Regions from separate parts of the Pseudomonas sp. PA-7-1E genome, predicted to be linked through region 1. Evidence: predicted binding sites of a transcription regulator. Region 1 holds the regulator's gene; each other region holds the start of a gene.
What was found. The regulator sigma-54, encoded in region 1, starts transcription at its own class of promoters, with help from an activator protein. The targets are predictions, from matches to a motif close to ANTGGCATNNANNTTGCTNT.
Positions count from the first base shown of each region.

Region 2: GIW79_RS23865 (circularly permuted type 2 ATP-grasp protein) is a predicted target of sigma-54. The motif match lies at 1,942-1,961, and genes of this name have one in related genera.
Region 3: glnA (type I glutamate--ammonia ligase) is a predicted target of sigma-54. The motif match lies at 2,218-2,237, and genes of this name have one in related genera.
Region 4: GIW79_RS22405 (CmpA/NrtA family ABC transporter substrate-binding protein) is a predicted target of sigma-54. The motif match lies at 2,390-2,409, and genes of this name have one in related genera.

Region 1 is NZ_WKFA01000002.1:197,347-201,422, reverse strand. It holds gene lptC (LPS export ABC transporter periplasmic protein LptC) at 1-255, shown strand, start outside; gene lptA (lipopolysaccharide transport periplasmic protein LptA) at 242-775, shown strand; gene lptB (LPS export ABC transporter ATP-binding protein) at 775-1,500, shown strand; gene GIW79_RS02225 (RNA polymerase factor sigma-54) at 1,685-3,178, shown strand; gene hpf (ribosome hibernation-promoting factor, HPF/YfiA family) at 3,254-3,559, shown strand; gene ptsN (PTS IIA-like nitrogen regulatory protein PtsN) at 3,570-4,034, shown strand; gene rapZ (RNase adapter RapZ) at 4,037-4,076, shown strand, end outside.
Region 2 is NZ_WKFA01000052.1:25,205-29,280, forward strand. It holds gene GIW79_RS23860 (alpha-E domain-containing protein) at 1-495, opposite strand, end outside; gene GIW79_RS23865 (circularly permuted type 2 ATP-grasp protein) at 500-1,909, opposite strand; gene GIW79_RS23870 (ribonuclease E inhibitor RraB) at 2,355-2,696, opposite strand; gene GIW79_RS23875 (hypothetical protein) at 2,910-3,146, opposite strand; gene GIW79_RS23880 (START domain-containing protein) at 3,250-3,855, opposite strand; gene GIW79_RS23885 (YkgJ family cysteine cluster protein) at 3,897-4,076, opposite strand, start outside.
Region 3 is NZ_WKFA01000004.1:208,461-212,536, reverse strand. It holds gene GIW79_RS04540 (chorismate mutase) at 1-506, opposite strand, end outside; gene glnA (type I glutamate--ammonia ligase) at 711-2,117, opposite strand; gene thiI (tRNA uracil 4-sulfurtransferase ThiI) at 2,452-3,906, shown strand; gene typA (translational GTPase TypA) at 4,046-4,076, shown strand, end outside.
Region 4 is NZ_WKFA01000045.1:37,424-41,499, forward strand. It holds gene GIW79_RS22395 (nitrate/nitrite transporter) at 1-330, opposite strand, end outside; gene GIW79_RS22400 (ANTAR domain-containing response regulator) at 477-1,052, opposite strand; gene GIW79_RS22405 (CmpA/NrtA family ABC transporter substrate-binding protein) at 1,066-2,265, opposite strand; gene GIW79_RS22410 (secretin N-terminal domain-containing protein) at 2,512-3,432, shown strand; gene GIW79_RS22415 (FliM/FliN family flagellar motor switch protein) at 3,447-3,662, shown strand; gene GIW79_RS22420 (winged helix-turn-helix domain-containing protein) at 3,827-4,076, shown strand, end outside.

The sequences.
Region 1 (4,076 bases):
GTCAACCCTGACGGCACCGAAGTTGAACTGATCGACTCGGTTCGCGTCGCACGTACAGACGCGCAGAACCGCGACACCATCATTACCAGCAGTCGCATGACCGTATTCCCACAGAAGCAATATGCGCAGACCGAGCAAGACGTTAGAATCGACGGCGCTGGCGGTGTATCGACTGGCAAGGGAATGAAAGCGTATTTGAAAGAAAGCAGGATACACCTGCTATCGAACGTAAGAGGACAGTATGAGGCTCGTTAAAACTCTCCCTATTTTGCTCGGTCTGGGCGCAGCACTGGGAAGCGTGAGCGCCTGGGCTCTGCCGAACGATAGCCAGCAACCGATCCACATCTCGGCTGACGATGCGCAGCTCGATGACAAGCAAGGTGTCGCCACCTACACCGGCGGCGTGATCATCACCCAAGGCTCGATGAAGATTACCGGCAACACGGTGACCCTGACTCGTACTAAGACCGGCGATATCGATGTGGTGACTTCGGTCGGCAACCTGGCTTATTTCGAGCAGAAGCAGTCCGCTACCGATACAGGCCCCATGAAAGGCTACGGCAAGACTATCCAGTATCACGCCCAGCAGAACCGCATCGTACTGATTGATCAGGCCAAGGTGCTGAGCCCGGACGGCAACTCCACGGAAGGTGAAAAAATCACCTATGACACCGTGAAGCAGATCGCTAACGCCGGTCGCGCCAACGGCAACAAGGTCACCGCACCCCGCCCACGCATCGACATGGTTATCCAGCCGAAGAAGAAGGCCGAGTAATGGCAACCCTGAAAGCCCAGCATCTGGCCAAGGCCTATAAAAGCCGCCAGGTGGTACGCGACGTCAGCCTGTCGATCGACAGCGGCCAGATCGTCGGCCTGCTCGGCCCTAACGGTGCCGGCAAAACCACCTGCTTCTATATGATCGTCGGGCTGGTCCAGGCGGACCAGGGTCGCGTATTGATCGACGACCTGGACGTCAGCCACCAACCCATGCACGGTCGTGCACGGGCAGGTATCGGCTATCTTCCGCAGGAGGCGTCGATCTTCCGTAAACTGTCGGTAGCCGACAACATCATGGCGATCCTCGAGACCCGCAAGGAACTCGATCGCGATGGCCGCCGCCAGGAGCTGGAAAGCCTGCTGCAGGAATTCCACATCAACCATATTCGCGACAACCTCGGCATGAGCTTGTCCGGTGGTGAACGTCGTCGCGTGGAAATCGCCCGCGCCCTGGCGACCGCGCCGAAATTCATCCTGCTGGATGAACCCTTTGCCGGCGTCGACCCGATTTCGGTGGGCGACATCAAGCAGATCATCCATCACCTCAAGGCCAAGGGCATTGGCGTGCTGATCACCGATCACAACGTGCGCGAAACCCTCGATATCTGCGAAACCGCGTATATCGTCAACGATGGTCAGCTGATTGCCGAAGGCGATGCCGAAACCATCCTGGCCAACGAGCTGGTGAAGGAAGTGTACCTGGGTCACGAGTTCCGCCTGTAAACACAGGGGTATCGCGCTCTTACCTGGAGCGTGCGGGAGTCAATGGAAACCTCGGTTTTTTTATTGTTACCGCGCTCTAGGCAAAGGCCCCGAGATCAGGCATATAATTTGCTTATGTTTGGCGCTCACGCGCCCTGTCGTGGATGGCGCATTGCGCCGGCGAATAAGGTGTTAAGCCCCTGCCATGAAACCATCGCTAGTCCTGAGAATGGGCCAGCAGCTGACGATGACACCGCAGCTGCAACAGGCCATCCGCCTGCTCCAATTGTCGACCCTGGACCTGCAACAGGAGATCCAGGAGGCCCTGGAGTCCAATCCGATGCTCGAACGCCAGGAAGAAGGCGACGACTTCGATAACGCAGATCCTCTGGCCGATAACATCGAGCAAAAACCCAATTCCGACGTGCAGGAACCCTCCTATCAGGAAACCGCCCCGACGGTGGACAACCTGGAGGAAGGCGACTGGAACGAACGCATTCCCAACGAGCTTCCCGTGGACACCGCCTGGGAAGACGTCTACCAGACCAGCGCCAGCAGCCTGCCAAGCAGCGATGATGACGAGTGGGATTTCACTACCCGCACGTCGGCGGGCGAGAGCCTTCAGAGCCACTTGCTGTGGCAACTGAACCTGGCGCCGATGTCCGATACCGATCGCCTGATCGCGGTAACCCTGATCGATTGCATCAATAATCAGGGTTACCTGGACGAAACCCTCGACGAGATCCTCGAGGCCTTCGACCCGGAACTGGATATCGAACTGGACGAAATCGAAGCCGTCCTGCACCGCATCCAGCAATTCGAGCCCGCAGGCATCGGCGCACGCACACTCAGCGAGTGCCTGTTACTGCAACTGCGCCAATTACCGGCCAAGACGCCATGGCTCACGGAAGCGCAACGCTTGGTCAGTGACTACATCGACCTGCTGGGCAGTCGCGACTACAGCCAACTGATGCGCCGTATGAAGCTCAAGGAAGATGACTTGCGCCAGGTCATCGAACTGGTGCAAAGCCTCAACCCGCGTCCAGGCTCGCAGATCGAGTCCAGCGAAGCCGAATATGTGGTGCCCGACGTCATTGTGCGCAAGGACAACGAACGCTGGCTGGTGGAGCTGAACCAGGAGTCAGTACCGCGCCTGCGGGTCAACCCGCAATACGCAGGTTTTGTGCGCCGCGCCGACACCAGCGCCGATAACACCTTCATGCGCAACCAGTTGCAGGAAGCGCGGTGGTTCATCAAGAGCCTGCAAAGCCGCAACGAAACCCTGATGAAAGTCGCAACCCAGATCGTCGAACACCAGCGCGGTTTCCTGGAGTACGGCGACGAGGCCATGAAGCCTCTCGTGCTGCACGACATCGCCGAAGCCGTCGGCATGCATGAATCGACGATTTCCCGGGTTACCACGCAGAAATTCATGCATACCCCACGGGGTATTTATGAGCTGAAATACTTTTTCTCCAGCCACGTCAGCACCTCTGAAGGCGGTGAATGCTCGTCCACGGCGATCCGTGCGATCATCAAAAAACTGGTTGCCGCTGAAAATCAGAAAAAGCCGTTGAGTGACAGCAAGATCGCTGGTTTACTGGAGGCACAAGGCATTCAGGTCGCCCGTCGAACCGTCGCCAAGTACCGCGAGTCCCTAGGGATCGCGCCTTCCAGCGAGCGTAAGCGGTTGATGTGACGGGCGGGCCACAGCGTTCCAGTGGTGGGTATTCCTGCCCACCGCTTTATGCACTGGCAACGAAGGAGAAGCTGTATGCAAGTCAACATCAGTGGACACCAGCTGGAAGTCACCAAGCCCCTGCGTGAATACACCGAGAGCAAACTGAACAAGCTTGCGGGGCATTTTGACAAGATCACCAACGTGCAGGTCATCATGGAGGTCGATAAGCTCAAGCAGAAAATCGAGGCCACCCTGCACGTACCGAATGCCAAGCTCGTCGCCAATGCGGAACATGAAGATATGTACGCGGCCATTGACTCCCTCTACGACAAGCTCGACCGCCAACTCATAAAGCATAAGGAAAAGAATCTGCACCTGATGCAAGGTACAGGTCGTTAACTCTCCCCCCATGATCCGACTTGAAAACATCCTGACCCCCGGCCGTTCCCTCGTGAACGTGCCGGGCGGCAGTAAAAAGCGCGCCCTCGAACAAATTGCCAACCTGATCGCCCGGGAAATTCCGGATCTGGAGATGCAAGATGTCTTCGAAGCTCTGATTGCCCGTGAAAAACTCGGCTCCACCGGTTTTGGCAACGGCATCGCGATCCCCCACTGCCGCCTCAAAGGTTGTGATAAACCCGTGAGCGCGCTGATGCACCTGGACGCTCCGATTGATTTCGACGCCATCGACGGCGCCCCGGTCGACCTGCTGTTTGTGCTGCTGGTCCCGGAAGCCGCCACCGATGCGCACCTGGAACTGCTACGGCAGATCGCCAGCATGCTAGACCGCAAGGATGTACGCGACAAACTGCGCAGCGCTTCCAGCAATGAAGCGTTGTACCAAGTTGTCCTGGATGAACAAAACGGGCAGTAATCATGCGTTTGATCATCGTCAGCGGTCGCTCCGGCTCCGGTA
Region 2 (4,076 bases), on a different contig from region 1:
CAGGCGGATAAAGCGGAAGGCATCGTTGCGCATGATGGTGCCGTACGTGGCGCCCCGAAACAGATGGGAACGCTCCTTGACCCACTCACAAAACCGGCTCATGCCGTAATGGCTGAGCCCCTGCTGGGCGATATCGCGAATGTCCAGCCAGGTGGCGTTGATGTTTTCCCACATGTCGGCGGTGATCCGCCCACGTACCGCATGGGCGCTGGCCCGCGCCGCACCCAGACAGCTGTAGATGCTCGCCGGGTTGGCCGCGTCCAAGGCAAAAAAGTGCAGCAAGCGTTCAGCGTGCAATGGGCCATGGCGCTCGTGGTAATCGTCCAGAGTGCCGGTGATCAACAGCGGCATGGCCAATTCGTGCAGGCCATCGCCGCGCCCGTCCTGGGGCATCAGCGACAGCGAATAGCTGACATCGAGCATGCGTGCGAGGTTTTCGGCACGCTCCAGGTAACGTGACATCCAGTACAAATCCGAGGCAGTTCTACTCAACATGGCATCAGTCCTCGACCACCCAGGTGTCTTTGGTTCCGCCGCCCTGGGACGAGTTGACCACCAGCGAGCCTTCGCGCAGCGCCACACGGGTCAGGCCACCCGGCACCACGCGGGTGTCCTTGCCGGACAACACGAAGGGGCGCAGGTCGATATGGCGCGGGGCGATGCCGTTTTCGACAAAGGTCGGGCAGGTGGACAAGCACAGGGTCGGCTGCGCGATATAGGCGTGTGGCTTGGCCTTGATACGCGCCCGGAACGCTTCGATTTCTGCGGTCGTAGACGCCGGGCCAACCAGCATGCCGTAACCACCGGAGCCCTGGGTTTCCTTGACCACCAGGTCGGGCAGGTTGGCCAGCACGTGGGACAACTCGTCAGGCTTACGGCATTGAAAAGTCGGAACGTTCTGCAGGATCGGCTCTTCATCGAGGTAGAAGCGGATCATCTCGGTGACGAACGGGTAAACCGATTTGTCGTCCGCGACTCCGGTGCCAATGGCGTTGGCCAGCACCACATTGCCGCACCGGTAGGCGGCGAGCAGGCCGGGTACACCGAGCATCGAGTCGGGGTTGAATGCCAAGGGATCTAGAAATGCATCATCGAGGCGACGGTAGATCACATCGACAGCCTTGGGCCCATCGGTGGTGCGCATGAACACACGGTCATCGCGCACGAACAAATCCGCGCCTTCCACCAACTCCACACCCATTTCCCGAGCCAGGAAGGCATGTTCGAAGAACGCGCTATTGAAACGCCCGGGCGTCAGTACCACCACACTGGGGTTATCCAGGGGGCTGGCGCTTTTGAGGGTGTCGAGCAGCAGGTTGGGGTAATGGTCGATGGGCGCGATGCGCTGGGCCGCGAACAACTCGGGGAACAGACGCATCATCATCTTGCGGTCTTCGAGCATGTAGCTGACACCGCTGGGCGTGCGCAGGTTGTCTTCGAGCACGTAGTACGTGCCGTCGCCATCGCGTACGAGGTCCACCCCGGAGATGTGCGAATAGATATCGCGGTGCAAGTCCAGGCCCCGCATTGCCAGTTGGTATTGCTCGTTGGCCAATACCTGCTCGGCGGGGATGATGCCGGCCTTGATGATGCGTTGGTCGTGGTACAGGTCGGTGAGGAACAGGTTCAGCGCCTTGACCCGCTGGATGCAACCGCGTTCGACAACCCGCCATTCACTCGCCGGAATGCTGCGGGGGATGGTATCGAAGGGGATCAGGCGCTCGGTGCCTTGTTCGTCCCCGTAGAGGGTGAAGGTGATGCCGGCGCGGTGGAACAGCAAATCGGCTTCACGCCTGCGCTGGGCCAGCAGTTCGGCAGGGGTGTCGGCCAACCAACGGGCGAACTCGCGATAATGGGGGCGAACCTGCCCTGCCCCATCGTACATTTCATCGTAATAAGTGCGGATCATGCCGTACTCCTTGTCACCCGGACGCAAGAACCTTCGCAAGGCCCGTGCCAGCGGCATAAACACTTGATAATCAAACAGTTGCATAATCCGAGGGGATTTGCCGCACCGTCCTGGTGCGCGCAATTGCCTGGGCCACGCCGTACGCTCCGTTGCAATGCGGTGTTTGGCTATCAACAGCATAGTCAGAGTTGATTTCACTGCCCGCCTGCACATGCGGATAATCGCCCACATCGGTTGAACAGGACGTGTCCTACAGCCAAACCCTTTGCACATTCAGTAACGTATTGACTCGTGTACTGATGACTCCTCGGTCTTCCCTTTCCGCCACCCCATCCGGGTGGCTTTTTTTTGCGCCTGAAACGGCAGTTTCCGTTGCGACGGTAGCCCAAACAAAATCGGCCGACCCAAAGGTCAGCCGACACGCTGTGCTGCTCATAAATACCAACTACATGGGTAACCCACGCACCTCCTGCTTGACGCCCCATCCTTCGATGATCCCTCCCAGGGGCTCGACCACCGCTTCAAAGTCTTGCTCGAAGTCTCCTATGCCGTCGTAGGTTGCGAACATGATTTTGCTCAGTTCCAGGTACCAGGCGCCATCGTCGCGCGCGCTGACCTGGGCGTTGAGGGACTCCCCACGAAATCGACCCGCAGCCCTGCGCGCCCGTTCCTCATCCGGGAAAATGGCGTAGAACTCGATGGGGTGAAAGCGCGAGAAATCAAAGCCGCCTTCTTTCATGCGGCGCAGTACGTTGGTGCTGATGTCTTCTTGATAGGCTGTGCTCATGAAACGTCCTCCTCACACCGATGGATAGACTTTCCGTGCTTCCTGAAGCCCCGCGCCCTGCTGGCGCGGGCACCACGGCATAACAACACCGCAGGAAAACAAGCATGTAGCTGACAAGACCAGACCTTAGCGATTCATTCGCTGATCTCGATTGCAGAGTAGCGTGAAGCTGTCACCGCCACCAGAGGCGCTCGTGTGGCGCGTGAAAAATGTTTAGACGGAGGGAGAAATATCGAGAATCTGGATACTGTTCTGGTCTTTGAGAATCTTGACCGTCGGCTCGGGTTTACGGCCTTCCAGGTCATTGAGATCGAGTTTGGCAGCAATCGGCACCAGCTTCGCACGAATCATATGCGCAGCATCTTCGAGGCTGGGCTTTTGTTCGCAGGTGAACTGCTGCACGGACGTTTCACCGTGATCATCAACGAAGGTAATTTGCCACGTTTGCATCGATGCCTCCTCGATAAAACCCATAGGTGGGCTTACAAGTATCTGGACCTTGGCGGCGCGCAAAACGTTCCGCTCAAGCCCGGAGGCACCGGATCAACTGCACTTATTTTTCAGCGTGTTCTTTCAAGGCTTTCAAGGTGTTGAACGGCGCGTCCACCACAAACTTGTTGGCCAGCCACGAAGGTACGCTGCCACCTGGCTCGGTGTGTACCTGGTAGGTGACTTCGGTCTGGTTATCGCCCTTTGGCACCAGTTTCCAGAAACCCTCCACCTGGGCGACCCGCACGTAGCCTTTTGCTTCGGGCTTGTAGGTCGGCACACCTTCCAGTTTGCGCGTGACGGTACCGTCAGCGGCTTTGGTGGTGGTGACGTGGATGTAAGAATCGCGGTCCGTCACGGGGAATGGGGCCTTGAACTGGGTGTAGGTCCAGGCCTCGTCGCCTTTCTTGTCGACGAGTTTCTGGGATTTGCATTCATGGATCCAGGCGCAAGCACCGACCACATCTTCCTGCAGCGCCTGGACCTTGGCCAAAGGCGCCTTGATCACGGTCACGCCGCGATAGGCCTTGTACTTGGAACCGGCAATCTCGCTCAGGGACACCTTGATACCGTCTTCGTCCTTGGCGACTTGCCAATCCTCAGCCTGGGCAGTGGCCGCAAACAACAGCGTAAAACCGCACAGCACAGCCACTCGTTTCAGCGAACCCATCGTTGTATTCCTTATTGTTGAAGTTCCGATTGTAAAGCCCATCAAGCCGCCGTCATCTGCTCCCACCAGCCGATCAGCCGGATGGCATCGGCCTGGTCGTTGCCGCACACCTCAATATCGGCATGGAAATCACTGCACACGGCGGGCCGCTGCGGTTGACCGAACAACTGGCACAATTGTTCCACCGACAGGTGCACGCAACGAACGCCAGCGGGTTTGCC
Region 3 (4,076 bases), on a different contig from region 1:
GCGCGGATCATCGCCAGTTGGCGCAGCGGATCATTCAGCGGTTCGTGCACGGCCTCGGCCAGCCATTGCGGGCACTGCGGGTCGGTGCGCTGTGGAGTGAAGTCGGCCAGCTGCTGCAGCAGCCTTTTTTGCAGCTCGTCCAGTCGAGGGCGGATCTGCTGGACCAGGTCCGGGCGCGGGTCGTCGGGCGCTTTGCCCTGGAACTGCCAATCGGACAGATGGGTGTATTGCACCAGTTTGTTGGCTTCGATCTGGGCGGCGAAGAACTGCTCGGCAGCGGCCGGGTCCAGCTTGTAGCTCGGCGCATGGGCAGTGACGCTGGCGATCACCTCTTGCTCGCGCTTCTTGTCCTCCACGGGCTTGTGGCTGTCCCACTTGCTCAGTGCTACCTGGTCGGCAATCTCCAGGCGTTCGGCGATGCTGTTGAGCAAGGGTTCGAGCGTAGGCGGCGCAGCGCTCGCACTGGCACTGATGAACAGCAGGGCAAATACAAGTCGATATCTCAAAGGTGATCTCCTGTGGGAGCGGGCTTGCCCGCGATGGCGGTGTGTCAGTGATACAGCAGGTGGCCGGCAGTGCGCTATCGCAGGCAAGCCAGCTCCCACACTTTGATTGGGTTTGCAGAGCTGGCGTAGCGTAACGCCCAGGCAAAAAAAAGACCTCCCGAAGGAGGTCTTTCTCATCACGCTACCTCAAGCAGCGCTACCGGATCAGCAGCTGTAGTACAGCTCGTATTCCAGTGGGTGTACGAAGGTGCGCACTTTGATTTCTTCTTCGCTTTTCAGGGCGATGTAAGCGTCGATGAAGTCGTCGCTGAAAACGCCGCCTTTGGTCAGGAACGCACGGCCCTTGTCCAGCTCTTCCAGGGCTTCTTTCAGGCTGCCGCACACTTGTGGGATCTCTTTGGCCTCTTCAGGCGGCAGGTCGTACAAGTTTTTGTCGGCGGCGTCGCCAGGGTGGATCTTGTTCTGGATACCGTCCAGGCCGGCCATCATCAGGGCGGCGAAGGCCAGGTAAGGGTTGGCAGCCGGGTCTGGGAAGCGCGCTTCGATACGACGGCCTTTAGGGCTGTTGACGTAAGGAATACGGATCGAGGCGGAGCGGTTGCGTGCCGAGTAGGCCAGCATCACCGGCGCTTCAAAACCTGGGACCAGACGCTTGTAGGAGTTGGTCGACGGGTTGGTGAAGCCGTTCAGGGCCTTGCCGTGCTTGATGATGCCGCCGATGAAGTACAGAGCGGTGTCGGACAGGCCGGCATAGCCTTCGCCGGCGAAGGTGTTCTTGCCGTCTTTGGAAATCGATACGTGAACGTGCATGCCCGAGCCGTTATCGCCGTACAGCGGCTTAGGCATGAAGGTAGCGGTGCGGCCATAGGCATCGGCAACGTTGTGCACGCAGTATTTCAGGGTTTGAACTTCGTCAGCCTTCTTCACCAGCGTGTTGAATTTCACGCCGATTTCGTTCTGGCCGGCAGTCGCCACTTCGTGGTGGTGAACTTCAACGGTCTGGCCCATTTCTTCCAGTGCGTTGCACATGGAAGTACGGATTTCATGGTCGAAGTCGAACGGTGGTACTGGGAAGTAACCGCCTTTCACGCCTGGACGGTGGCCTTTGTTGCCGCCTTCCACGTCCTGGTCGGACATCCACGAGCCTTGCTCGGAGAAAATCTTGAACATGGAGCCGGAGATGTCGGACTTGAACTTCACCGAGTCGAAGATGAAGAACTCTGGCTCAGGGCCGAAGAATGCGGTGTCGCCGATACCGGTGGACTTCAGGTATTCCTCGGCACGGTGGGCGATGGCGCGTGGGTCGCGGTCATAGCCTTGCATGGTCGAAGGTTCGATGATGTCGCACACCAGGATCAGGGTCGGCTCTTCGGTGAACGGGTCGAGTACGGCGGTGCTGTCGTCTGGCAGCAGGATCATGTCGGAGGCTTCGATGCCTTTCCAGCCGGCGATGGAGGAACCGTCGAACATCTTGCCGACTTCGAAGAAGTCATCTTCCAGCGCATCGCGAGCCGGCATGGTCACGTGGTGCTGAGTGCCTTTTGTGTCCGTGAAGCGCAGATCAATCCATTTAACGTCATGATCTTTGATGAGTTGAACCGACTTCGACATGGTGTCCTCCGGGTGGCTTCGGGCTTGGGTAGTGGAGTTAGCCCTTAGAATTTGGGTGATGCCGGCGCGGATACTCCGCCAAGGCAACCTGCCTCACAAGAGAGCAAATTGCATGCCAGTGCGCCAACATGGCCGTTTTGCCTCAAAATGGCCCCTATAACGGTGCAATCGGCAAAAACGGCATAAATCGCGCACTGCAATGTAGCGTTTATTTGTGTAAATGACCCGTTTTGGTGCATTGCGTATGCAATGCATATTAACTGGTTAAACCTTGAGCGATTTCCGCTATAATCCGCGCCCCCCTTTTTCAGCAGGCCCGGCGCGCGCTGTTTCCATGAAATTAATCGTTAAAGTCTTCCCCGAGATCACCATCAAAAGCCGACCGGTACGGACGCGTTTCATCCGTCAGTTGGCCAAGAACATCCGTGCCGTGCTCCGTGACCTGGACCCGGCTGTGGTGGTGAACGGCGTGTGGGACAACCTCGAGCTGGAAACCCGCATTACCGACGCCAAAGCCTTGAAGGACATGACCGAGCGCCTGAGCTGCATGCCGGGCATCGCGCATTTCCTGCAGGTGGATGAGTACCCGCTGGGCGACTTCGACGACATCACCGAAAAGTGCAAGCAGCACTACGGTAGTGCGCTTGAAGGCAAGATTTTTTCGGTGCGCTGCAAGCGTGCCGGCAAGCATCCGTTCAGCTCCATGGACGTCGAGAAATACGTCGGCAGCAAGCTGCGTCGCGAGTGCGGTGCCGCTGGAATTTCCCTGAAAGCGCCACAAATTGAAGTGCGCATGGAAATTCGCGACCAACGGTTGTTCGTGATCCACAGCCAGCACAACAGCATCGGCGGCTACCCGCTGGGTGCCCTGGAACAGACCCTGGTATTGATGTCCGGCGGTTTCGATTCCACGGTTGCGGCCTACCAGATCATGCGTCGCGGCCTGATGAGCCACTTCTGCTTCTTCAACCTGGGCGGGCGTGCACATGAATTGGGCGTGATGGAAGTTGCGCACTTTATCTGGAAGAAATACGGCAGCTCCCAACGCGTGCTATTTGTAAGCGTACCGTTCGAGGAAGTGCTGGGCGAAATTCTCGGCAAAGTCGATAACAGTCATATGGGCGTAGTATTGAAGCGTATGATGTTGCGCGCTGCGTCCCGAATCGCCGATCAATTGCAGATCGACGCCCTGGTGACCGGCGAAGCGATTTCCCAGGTTTCCAGCCAGACGCTGCCTAACCTGTCGATCATTGACTGCGTGACCGAGAAGCTGGTGCTACGCCCGCTGATCGCCAGCCACAAGCAGGACATCATCGACCTGGCAGAGCAAATCGGCACCGCCGACTTTGCCAAGCATATGCCTGAATACTGCGGGGTCATTTCGGTGAACCCCAAGACCCACGCCAAGCGTCACCGCGTGGAGCATGAAGAGAAAGAATTCGACATGGCGATTCTGGAGCGTGCGCTCGAGAACGCCAAGCTGGTGCCAATCGATCGAGTGATCGACGAATTGGGCCAGGATGTGCAGATCGAAGAAGTCAGCGAAGCCCTGGCGGGCCAGATCGTCGTCGACATCCGTCATCCGGATGCCGCCGAAGACGAGCCGCTGGAAATCGCTGGCATCGACGTGCAAACGCTGCCGTTCTACGCACTGAACGCGCGTTTCAAGGAACTGGATAACAGCCGTCAGTACCTGTTGTATTGCGACAAAGGCGTGATGAGTCGCCTGCATGCCCACCATTTGCTCAGTGAGGGGCATGCCAATGTGCGCGTTTATCGACCGAGCTAAGAGCCCGGGGCTGTTTGCCTGTGGCCTGCGTCACCGGCCCCCCGACTCTGCCGTCAAGCTGTAACGGCAAGGCCTGACTCTACTGTTAATCGCTGCCACGACCTGTCAGCACACCGAATCCTCTGATCGAGATACACAAGTGATCGAAAATCTACGTAACATCGCCATCA
Region 4 (4,076 bases), on a different contig from region 1:
CATGCCCAGCAGCAGCGCTTGTTCGTAGCTGTGGATCCCCAGTTTCCAGGCGCAGAACAGCGCCACGATCACAATCACCTGGCCAATCAGCCCGGCGGTCTTGGGCGACAGCTTGTCGGCCAGCATCCCCATCAAGAAGCGCAGTACCGCGCCCGCCAGGATTGGGGTGGCCACCACCAGGCCGCGCTGTTGGGTGGTCAGGTGCAAATCAGCGGCAATCTGCACCGCCAGGGGGCCCAGCAGGTACCAGACCATGAAGCTCAGGTCGAAATACAGGAACGCGGCAAACAGGGTCGGGGTGTGCCCGGATTTCCAGAAGCTTGATTTCATCACGCACCTCAACGGTTGGGGGTCTAGAAACGAAAAAACGCCGCCACCGGGTTCGCGAGGGCAAACCGGGTGGGCGACGTCTTTGTCGTGAAGGGGCAACCGCCGTTGGCTACCTGTGATAATTCTTTAGCAAGAGCTGAGCCAGATCAGCCGAGCAACTCGCTCATGGCAATAATCTGCTCCGCCACCTGGATCAGTTTCTGTTGACGGCTCATGGCCTGGCGGCGCATCAGGGTGTAGGCCTCTTCCTCGTTGCAGCTCTTCATCTTCATCAGCAGGCCCTTGGCCAACTCGATGCGCTTGCGCTCGGCCAGTTGCTGGTCGCGGGCATGGAGCTGGGCGCGCAGGGCCTGGTCACTCTCGAAGCGCGCCATGGCCACATCGAGGATCGGTTGCAGGCGCTGGGCCTGGATGCCTTCGACGATATAGGCACTGACGCCGGACTTGATGGCCTGGCGCATCACATTAGGGTCGTGCTCGTCGGTGAACATCACGATGGGCCGTGGCTGATCGCGGCTGACCAGCACCACTTGCTCCATCACATCGCGCCCGGGTGACTCGGTATCGATCAGGATCACATCAGGACGCACTGTTTCGACGCGTGCGGGCAGGTCGATGGTCAAGCCGGACTCATCGATCACCTCGAAGCCGGCCTCGGTCAATGCGGCCTTGAGGCGCCCGACCTTGCGCGGGGTGTCGTTGATCAACAGGATTCGCAGCATCGTCGGGCTCCTGTCAGCGCAGCGCTTGGCGATTGGCATCATCGGCCAGGGCATGCAGGTGGAAGCTGCGGGCGTAGCCAGCGGGGTCGCTGCCGTCCCAGGTCTTGCCGTCGAGCAACTGGCTGCGGCGCATGTCCGAGTCGCCTGCGTTAATGCCCAGCGCCTCGGCAGCCTGGCGATACAGTGCCAATTGCTGAACTTGCCGGGCAACGCCCAGGTAGTCAGGGTCTTCCCGCAGCAAGCCCCAGCGCCGGAACTGGGTCATGAACCACATGCCATCGCTGAGGTAAGGCAGGTTCACCTCGCCGTCGGCGAAAAAGCGCAGTGCATGGGGATCCTGCCAGTGGTTGCCCAGGCCATCGTCATAGTGCCCCAGCAGGCGCGGTTCGATGCAGGCCACAGGTGCGTCGAGGTATTCACTGGCACTGAGCAACTGGGCGGTAGAGCGGCGGTTTTCACGGCTCTGCTCGATAAACCGGCTGGCCTCGAGGATCGCCATGACCAGTACGCGTGCGGTATTGGGGTACGCGTCAGCGAAGGCTTGGGTGCAGCCCAGGACTTTTTCCGGGTGGTCCGGCCAGATTGCCTGGCTGGTCGCCAGGGTAAAGCCCTGGTTTTGTTGCACTGCGCTGGCGCACCAGGGTTCACCCACGCAAAGTCCGTCGATGCGTCCGGCTTGCAGGTGCGCCACCATTTGCGGCGGCGGCACCACCACACTGTTCACATCCTGCAATGGATGAATGCCTTGGCTCGCCAGCCAGTAGTACAACCACATGGCATGGGTGCCGGTGGGAAACGTCTGAGCGAAGGTCAGTTTTGTCCGGCTTTGGTGCACATGGCCTTTCAACGCCTCAGGAGTGATCACGCCTTGCTGTTGCAGGCCGTGGGACAGGTTGATGCCCTGGCCATTCTGGTTCAGCCCCATCAGCACTGCCATGGGGCTGGCGGCGACGCCGCCGATGCCCAGGTGTACGGCATAGATCAGCCCGTAGAGACTGTGGGCGGCGTCGAGTTCACCGCTGACCAGCTTATCGCGCAGGTTGGCCCAGGACGCCTGGCGCTTGAGGTTGAGTGTGAGGCCGTAAGGTTGGGCGAAGCCCTGGGTGGCGGCGACCACCAACGAGGCGCAATCGGTCAGGGCCATGAACCCAAGGTCCAGGCTGCTCTTTTCCGGGGCATCGCTGCCGTGTACCCAAGCCAGCGGATCGTTCATCAATACCTGCCTTTTCTGAAAAAAAAGCGCCGTTTCCCAGGCTGGCGTTACAGGCCATTGCAGGGAAACGACGCCTCTGTCCGTAGGCCCGTACCGCCGTTGGTGCGAGCCTGATACAGAGTGCATAGCAAGGCACATGCCATGGGTGGGCCGGTGCAACTGGCCGTCAACTTTCCATCATGATTGAACCTCGTGCGCCTCGCAGTATGGCCGCTTCCTCAGGCCAGACCGCCAGGCATTCCCACGGTGCACGCTGATTTCCTCGCAACCCTCAATTGCCGCTGGCTGTACAGCGTGCTGCTGTGCGCCGCGCTGTTGCTGGGCAGTCGCACGGCCTGTGGCGAGGTGTACCAGGCACAGGATGAGGGGCTGCCGGCTTTCTTTGCTGCGTTGTCTGTGTCATTGGGCCTGCCCGTGGTGACCAGCCGTGCCGTGGCTAGTAGGCAGGTGAGCGGAGCGTTCGATTTTGCGGCGCCGCAACAGGTCATTGAAACGCTCGCCGCGCGCGAAGGCTTGATCTGGCACAGCGATGGCCAAGTGTTGCACGTCTACGCTGCCGACGAAGCGAGAAGCTCGGCGGTGGCGCTGCAACATATTAGTGTCGACAGGCTGCGTGGCATCATGCGGCGTGCAGGGCTGGATGAGCCGCGTTATCCGCTGCGCCCAAACGGGGCTCGCATGTTCTACGTGTCCGGGCCTCCCAGCTATGTCGATCATATATTGCGGCTGACGCAACTGATGGATCGACCCCCTCGCAAGTTGCCAGAGCGCCCGCCTGCATTTGGCGTGGTGCAAGTGGTCAATTTCCCGGTGGAAGATCACCCGCACGGCGTGGGTACCAACAGGGGCCTGGTACCAGGCATGCTCTCGATGATCCATGCCCGGCTATCCCTGGCGCAGAGGGTCCGGTTGGCCGACGGCCGCCTTGCGTTGCTGGCCTATCCGGATACCAACAGTGTGTTGATCAAGGGCTCGCCTGCCCAGGTGAAAGTTATCGAGAAACTGCTGGCCGAGCTGGATGTGGCCCAGGTGCTGAGTGAAACCTTGCCAGGGCAGGCGCATGCCGGTGGTGGCGACCCGCAGGCCGGGCCACCTCAGTTGACCGCCGCGCAATATGAGCGTGTGCAACGTGCGTTCCTACGGACGGAGCGCGAGTTTTCCCCCTGAAAAGGCATTTGTCCATGCACCTGGAAATACTGCTGCAGGAGCGATTGATCAGCCGCAAGCGTTTGGCCGCGTTCGCGCCGGGAAAGGTGCTGCCCTTGGACCCAGGCGTCACACGATGTGTGGAGGTGCGGGTCAATGGACAACTGATGGCGTTAGGTGAGTTGGTGCAGTTGGAGGACCGGCTAGGGGTTGAGTTGCAGGAGACTTTCCAGGAGTGGCTGTCGCGATAAGGGGTGCAAGCGATTTGTCTGACCGGCAGCGGCCCAAAAAAAACCATTGAATGGGTTTTTTCCTAACGCGAGTCTGCGGGGCGGTTTTTATAGTCGTGCCAATGGCAGGTGAGCCGGTTCACACAGTAAGGATTTGAATGTCAGTAGTCGATACAGAGGTGCGTATGGCCGTCGTGACGCAAGAAGCGGCGGCATCCCTGGTCTTCGCTCGCTGGACCTTGCACGGCGATGGTCGTTTGATAGGCGCGGATGCGGATATACAGCTGCCTCCCAAGGAGGGGCAGGTGCTGAGGTTGCTGCTGGCCTCCGGTGGCGCACTGATGACCAAGGACCGCTTGCTGGAACTGGCCTGGCCTCGGGGCGAGGTAGCCGATGAGTCACTTACGCGTTGTATTTATTCCCTGCGCAAGCATT